DNA from 2 places in the Salibacterium sp. K-3 genome. Region 2 is predicted to be linked to the other one. Evidence: riboswitches for the same ligand, from Rfam matches in the RefSeq annotation. Region 2 holds a riboswitch; the other holds the start of a gene.
What was found. A riboswitch is a leader RNA that binds a small molecule or an ion and turns the genes downstream of it on or off. The one in region 2 is predicted to bind S-adenosylmethionine.
Positions count from the first base shown of each region.

Region 1: linked by a shared signal. The riboswitch ahead of ACW9JV_RS09960 (methionine biosynthesis PLP-dependent protein) and the one ahead of metK (methionine adenosyltransferase) in region 2 are both predicted to bind S-adenosylmethionine.

Region 1 is NZ_JBSVZE010000001.1:2,011,677-2,015,085, reverse strand. It holds gene ACW9JV_RS09975 (asparaginase) at 1-508, opposite strand, end outside; gene prsW (glutamic-type intramembrane protease PrsW) at 624-1,274, shown strand; gene ACW9JV_RS09965 (hypothetical protein) at 1,291-1,455, shown strand; SAM riboswitch class I at 1,519-1,626, shown strand; gene ACW9JV_RS09960 (methionine biosynthesis PLP-dependent protein) at 1,728-2,834, shown strand; gene ACW9JV_RS09955 (bifunctional homocysteine S-methyltransferase/methylenetetrahydrofolate reductase) at 2,866-3,409, shown strand, end outside.
Region 2 is NZ_JBSVZE010000001.1:1,029,099-1,032,507, reverse strand. It holds gene ACW9JV_RS04985 (gamma carbonic anhydrase) at 1-167, shown strand, start outside; gene ACW9JV_RS04980 (hypothetical protein) at 378-614, opposite strand; gene metK (methionine adenosyltransferase) at 670-1,878, opposite strand; SAM riboswitch class I at 2,040-2,153, opposite strand; gene ACW9JV_RS04970 (thiol-disulfide oxidoreductase DCC family protein) at 2,200-2,595, opposite strand; gene pckA (phosphoenolpyruvate carboxykinase (ATP)) at 2,772-3,409, shown strand, end outside.

The DNA of each region.
Region 1 (3,409 bases), 980 kb from region 2:
ACGAAGCTGTATTGGACGTGTGGGTTTTGATGACATCGGCTGCCGCATGGATTTCTTCGTTCATAACGACAAGCACGCCCATTCCGAAAGACTTGTCACTGGCCGCTGTCCGGATGGCGCCTTCCAAGTTAACAGGACCGTCGGAACTGATATCATCGGCCGGCCGCATCGCCCCGGTTACGACAACCGGAATATCCTGGTCATGAAAGAGATCCAGTAAAAAAGCGGTCTCCTCCATGGTGTCTGTTCCGTGAGTGATAACAACTCCATCGGCAGAAAACTGGTGGATACGGTCGTTCATTTCCTTGTAAAGGGTAAGCATGCATTCGGGAGTCATGTGGGGAGACGGTAGCTGCATGAGATCTTCCTGAATAACATGGAATCTGTTGTCTTTGAGGACATTCCACTGCTGCAGCGGGTTGGTACCGCCGGTTGAGACCCCTCCGCTTTCTTTATCTTCCTTCATGGCGATGGTGCCGCCGGTATGTAAAACAACAATTGTCTTCATCTGAACTATCATCCCTTTCCGCTGAATTTTGCGACTTAATACTATCATAAGCCCTCTTTTCCCGTCTGAAAACACCATGTTAAGATAAGAAAACGAGAGGGGTTGGAAAACGAAAGTGATTGCGCTGATAACAGCAGCTCTGGCACCGTCCATTGCGTTTCTCAGTTATTTTTATCTCCGGAATGAATATGAATCCAATACGCTCATACAGGTGCTTAGAGCCTTTGTTATCGGTGCGCTGCTTGTGTTTCCAATCATGGTGCTGCAGTACGCTCTTGAAGCAGAATCGGTACTGTCGGCGGACCTGGCAAAAGCGTTCGGCAGTGCAGCTGCTCTGGAAGAATTCTTTAAATGGTTCCTGCTGTATTTTGCCGTGTACCGTTTCGTCCCTTTTCAGACGAGATATGACGGCATTTTATATGGGGTTTCCTTATCGCTTGGATTCGCATCAGCCGAAAATCTGATGTATCTGATGGCGCTTGGCATTGACTCAGCTATCGGCCGTGCGTTCCTTCCCGTTTCCAGCCATGCATTGTTCGGCGTGGTTATGGGATATTACATGGGAACTTCCGGAAAAGAGGGGAGGGGACGCTGTTTTTTCTGGCTGCTGCTTTCCCTTCTTGTGCCGCTTCTCCTGCATGGTTTGTATGATTATATTTTACTCACCATCCATGAAAATGTATTATATATCATCGTTCCGTTTATGTTCTTTTTATGGTGGTTTGCCTTATCCCGGACGAAAAAGGCGGATGAAAATACGGCATAGAAAGGGTGCGTAAAGCATGACTGTTGAAACACGGTACCGCGTTATTGTGCGCTGCCCAAGCTGTGGGGAAAAGTACGTGCTGCGCGGACGGACCAACGACAATGGTGAACTCGACACCGGATTTAAACAGTGTATATGCGGCAATGTATCGACGCTCCGCATTGATGCAACACCTGAATAATATTCCTTGTTGCAAAACGTACAGAAATCGTGTACGGTTTTACTAACAATAGATTTATACGGATTCTTATCACGAGAGATGGAGGGAAAGGCCCGTTGATATCTCAGCAACCAGCCGCAGATCGGTCAGGTGCTAATTCCGTCAGGTTTTCTTCAACCTGAAAGATAAGAGGAAGTGAATGTTCGTTCTGTGAAACAGGCCTTCTTCTTATTAGGAAGAAGGCCTTCCTTTTATTCTATTACATATACTACCCAGTTAAAGGTGTGAAGATAATGAGCAGTCGCTATCACGTAGAAACCAGTCTTGTTCAAATAGGAAATAATACAGATGAAAAGACCGGTGCGGTGAATCCGCCCGTTTACTTTTCGACGGCTTACCGCCACCGCGGCATTGGAGAGTCGACAGGCTATGATTATTCGCGCACAGGAAACCCGACCCGGGACATTCTTGAACAATCCATAGCACAACTCGAAGGCGGTACCCAGGGATTCGCATTCAGTTCCGGCATGGCTGCTATTCAAACACTGTTTTCGATGTTTTCTTATGGAGATGAAGTGCTTGCCTCCCAGGATTTATACGGGGGGACATACAGGCTGTTTGAAGAAGGATGGACCCGGTGGGGGGTTGGAATAGAGTACGGCGATCCAAGACATGTGGAGAACTTTGCTTCTTTGATTAATGAACGTACACGCGCGCTGTTTATTGAAACGCCGACTAATCCCCTCATGCAGGAAGCCGATCTTGAAGCGCTGGCCGCCCTTGCCGGAGAGCACGACCTTCTACTTATTGTCGACAATACATTTTATACACCACTTTTGCAGCAGCCCTTGCAGGAAGGGGCGGATATTGTCGTTCACAGTGCATCCAAATACTTAGGCGGGCATAATGATGTGATTGCCGGGTTGGTGGTTACCAAAGATGAAAAGACGGGAAAAACAATCGGCGATTTTCAGAATGGGATGGGAACGATGCTTTCTCCGATGGATTCCTGGCTCTTAATGAGAGGAATGAAGACACTGTCGCTGCGGATGCACAAACATACAGAAAATGCTCGGGCGGTGGCAGCTTATCTCGAAAGCCATGAAAAAATCAGAGATGTCCTGTATCCGGGTCAGGGAGGTATGCTTTCATTCCGCCTGGAACAGGAAGAGTGGGTCAATCCGCTGCTGCAGAACCTGCAGGTTATTACGTTTGCAGAAAGTCTGGGCGGGGTGGAAAGTTTCATAACGTATCCCGCAACGCAGACACACGCAGATATGCCGGAAGAAGTGAGAACTGCCAACGGGGTATGCAACAGACTGCTCCGCTTTTCAGTCGGCATCGAAAATGCGGATGATATCATCGGGGATCTGGATCAGGCTCTGAACGGACTGTCCTGAACGGGATATATGAGGAAAGGATGGACATGTATTGAATATCGTCAGTGAGTTGAAAAAAAGAGTACTGGTAGGGGACGGTGCTATGGGAACCTACCTTTATGATAAAGGATACAGTGGTTCATTTGAATCGCTTAATATTACTGAACCCGGTGTCATCCAACGGGTACATCAGGAATACGCAGAAGCTGGCGCGGACATTATCCAATCCAATACTTATGCAGCCAACACCGTCAAACTTGAAAAATATTCACTGGAGCATGAGGTCGAAGCAATAAACCGGGAGGGGATGCGTCTGGCCAGAGAGGCTGCCGGGACCGACGCTTTTGCTGCTGGTACGATAGGCGGTATCACGGGCGTACAGGAACTGGGTGTTTCCCCCGGGACCATCCAGAACGCTTACCGCATGCAGGCGGAAACGCTGCTTGCTGAACGCCCGGATGCACTGATCCTGGAAACGTTTTACGACTGGAAGGAACTGTTGGATACCACCCGTCTGCTCCGAAGTATGACAGACGTACCAATTATCGCACAGGCCGCACTTGGTGAAGTGGGTGTGATGCACGGCGGGGTTCCGG
Region 2 (3,409 bases):
CTCTCGTTCCTCCGGGCAAAGTCATTCCACCGCGGACGCTGGCCCTCGGAAGCCCAGCGCGGGTTGTGCGTGATCTTACCGATGAAGACCTGAAGGAAATGCATCGTATTCAACAGTCCTATGTAGAAAAAGCCAGATATTATAAAGAAGAGACCGGGCGATGGTGAACCCATTCCCACGATGAATGTAAAAGGGAATGGAACAAAGCGGTACGTCCCCCGACATACGAATGACAAAAAGAACCCGGCTCGAGTGTCCGAAAGGATAGTTGGAAGCGTTTTGTTCAACCCCTCCTTTTGTGCAAATCAGCTGGCGCTTTGTCCATCAGCAGCCTGAAATGAAAGGTATAGTATCCGCAGGATGACGTCTTGCGGACACTACGTCGTTAACATTCGACCATAGTGGTATCGAGTGGATGGCTTGGAGCCACTAGGCACCGGTGAAAGAGTCATAGTATCCTCAAGGACATCCCTTGTGGATACTAACGGTACCATGCGGTCATCCAGTGTACCCGGCATCCTGTGACTGCACCGCTTCCGGTACGCTTCTGCTTCCCAGCATCCCGGCGGCTGCACACCAAAGACCCGAACGATGTCGGCTTCTTTAAGCAGCATGACAGACCATCGTCCGGGTTTTTATTTACTCCGTGTTATTTTGTTCCGGCCTGTTTTATGTCACTTCTCCTGCCTGGGCCTTGAGTGTTTCGGCTTTATCGACTGCTTCCCAGGGAAGTTCGACATCTGTTCTGCCGAAATGGCCGTACGCGGCAGTCTGCCGGTAAATAGGACGGCGGAGGTCGAGCATTTTGATAATGCCGGCAGGCCGCAGATCAAAGTTGTTCCGCACAAGATCGGCAAGTACATGCTCGGGAACTTCCTCAGTACCAAACGTTTCCACCGAAATCGATACAGGCCGGGCAACGCCGATTGCATAGGCGAGCTGCACTTCACATTTTTCAGCAAGACCTGCAGCGACAATATTTTTGGCAGCATAACGGGCGGCGTAAGATGCGGAACGGTCCACTTTTGTTGCATCTTTGCCGGAAAAAGCTCCGCCGCCGTGACGGGCAAACCCACCGTACGTATCCACAATGATTTTTCTTCCGGTCAATCCGGCATCCCCCTGTGGTCCGCCGATCACAAAGCGGCCGGTCGGATTAATGAAATAATTCGTTTCTTCATCCAGAAGGTGTTCCGGAACCACCGGGTAAATGACATGTTCTTTCAGGTCTTTGTCAATTTCGGCCAACGATACCTTAGCATGATGCTGGGTGGATATCACAATCGTTTCCACCCGCAGCGGCTTCCCATCTTCTCCGTATTCAATAGTCACCTGGGTTTTGCCGTCCGGGCGCAGATAAGGAACAACCCCTTCATTCCTCACTTCCGTCAGGCGGCGCGCCAGCTTATGGGATAAAGAAATCGGAAGCGGCATTAACTCCGGTGTTTCATTATCGGCATAGCCGAACATCAATCCCTGGTCTCCGGCACCAATCGCCTCCAGTTCATTTTCGGTCATCTGCCCTTCCCTTGCTTCCAGAGCATGGTCCACTCCCTGAGCGATATCGGCTGACTGTTCATCAATCGATGTCAGGACAGAACACGTTTCGTGGTCAAATCCATACTTGGCTCTTGTATAGCCTATTTTTTTCAGAGTATCCCTCACGATACTCGGAATATCAACGTATGTTGAGGTTGTGATCTCGCCGGCTACCAGAACAAGGCCGGTATTCACCACCGTTTCGCACGCCACCCGTGCGTTGGGATCCTTCGATATAATTTCATCCAGAATGGCATCGGAGATCTGGTCGCAGATCTTATCCGGATGACCTTCTGTTACTGATTCTGATGTAAATAAACGTCGTCCATCGGTTGACACGTGTACTGCCCCCTCTTCGTACTAGATTCTTACGGCACTCATTCCCCTATCTTTCCTATTAAAGACGAGCAGGCGTAAACAGTGTTCCTGTCAGCTGAAAACATAAAGACCCCTTTTTCCATGGCGAGGAAAAGGGGTCTCGATCCGTTCACCTTTTTCGCCTCTTATCTTCCAAGACGTTATTCCGTCTTTCCAGGTTAGCACCTTTGCCTCTGTAACAGAGGATGGTTGCCGGGCTTCAATGGGCCTGTCCCTCCACCATCTCGGGATAAGAGTATCCGTTCGCAGTCTATCGTAACGCAGAACAGGTTCCCTGTCAAATCAGGCGCCGGGAACACCGCACGTTCCCGAACTGCATGACTTTCCGGACAGTCTGTGGCGGTTGCGTGCTACCAGCCTGTACACTCTCCTGCCTGCACAGTCCACTCCCGGCAGCTGCAAAAGCGGCGATACCCACTTTCCGGCTGGGAGCAGCTGTATGAGTCGTTTCACGGCGGCAAAACCGGTATAAAGATAGGTTCCGTTCTCAAGCATATGCATCGCTTCCTGTACATTCCGCCCTTTTAAAAATGGGTAGTCTTCTAATATACCAGGTTCCTGAATATCCCGCCAGATAATTTTTCCTGTCCGGTCCCCTTTTTCTATGATTCGTTTTGACTCTCTGCAGATGCCGCAGCTCTGGTCATAAAAAACGACGATGGCTGGTTCATGATTCAAAGCTAACCCTCCTGCCTTCATTTCTTTTAGTATAACATATTAAAAATATGGATTGACTGCCTGGAATTTGAGAAAAGAATAACATTTTATAATAAAAAGTATAGACTGTTTAATGAAATGTGTTATACTAATTTGTAATTAAGATAATAATTTGATCAAAGAAAGGATTTTCCGCCATGATGTCGACTCGTCTTTCCACCTCCCTAACCCGTCTGCTCCAAGGAGAAAACGTGAATATGGACCTCCCTGTTTCCCGTTTGGTGGAAGCTTCTCTGTTCCGCCGGGAAGGTGTCCTTACTTCCAACGGGGCCCTCTCTGTGGAGACAGGAAAATATACAGGCCGGTCCCCGAAAGACAAGTTTATCGTGGACGACAGCACCTCCCGCGGACGTATCGACTGGGGGGAAGTAAACCGCCCGATCAGCAGAGAAGTGTTCACGTCACTGTATGACCAGGTCCTCCATCATTTAAAAAGCCAAAAAGAACTTTTCGTCACAAACGGGTCGGCCGGCGCAGACTCTTCCTACCAGCTGCCGATACGTGTCATTAATGAATACGCCTGGCATAATCTGTTTGCCCGGCAGCTGTTTCTCCGCTCCGGCAGTCCTGAAAATGAAACCGGCCGGGAGCCTTTTACGATTATCAGTGCACCGCAGTTCAAGGCGGATCCGGAGCGCGACGGCACTTCTTCGGAAACGTTTATAATCATATCTTTTGAAGAACGGGTTGTGTTGATCGGCGGCACGGAATATGCCGGTGAAATGAAGAAGTCTATTTTTTCCGTGATGAATTACCTTCTCCCTGAGCAGGATGT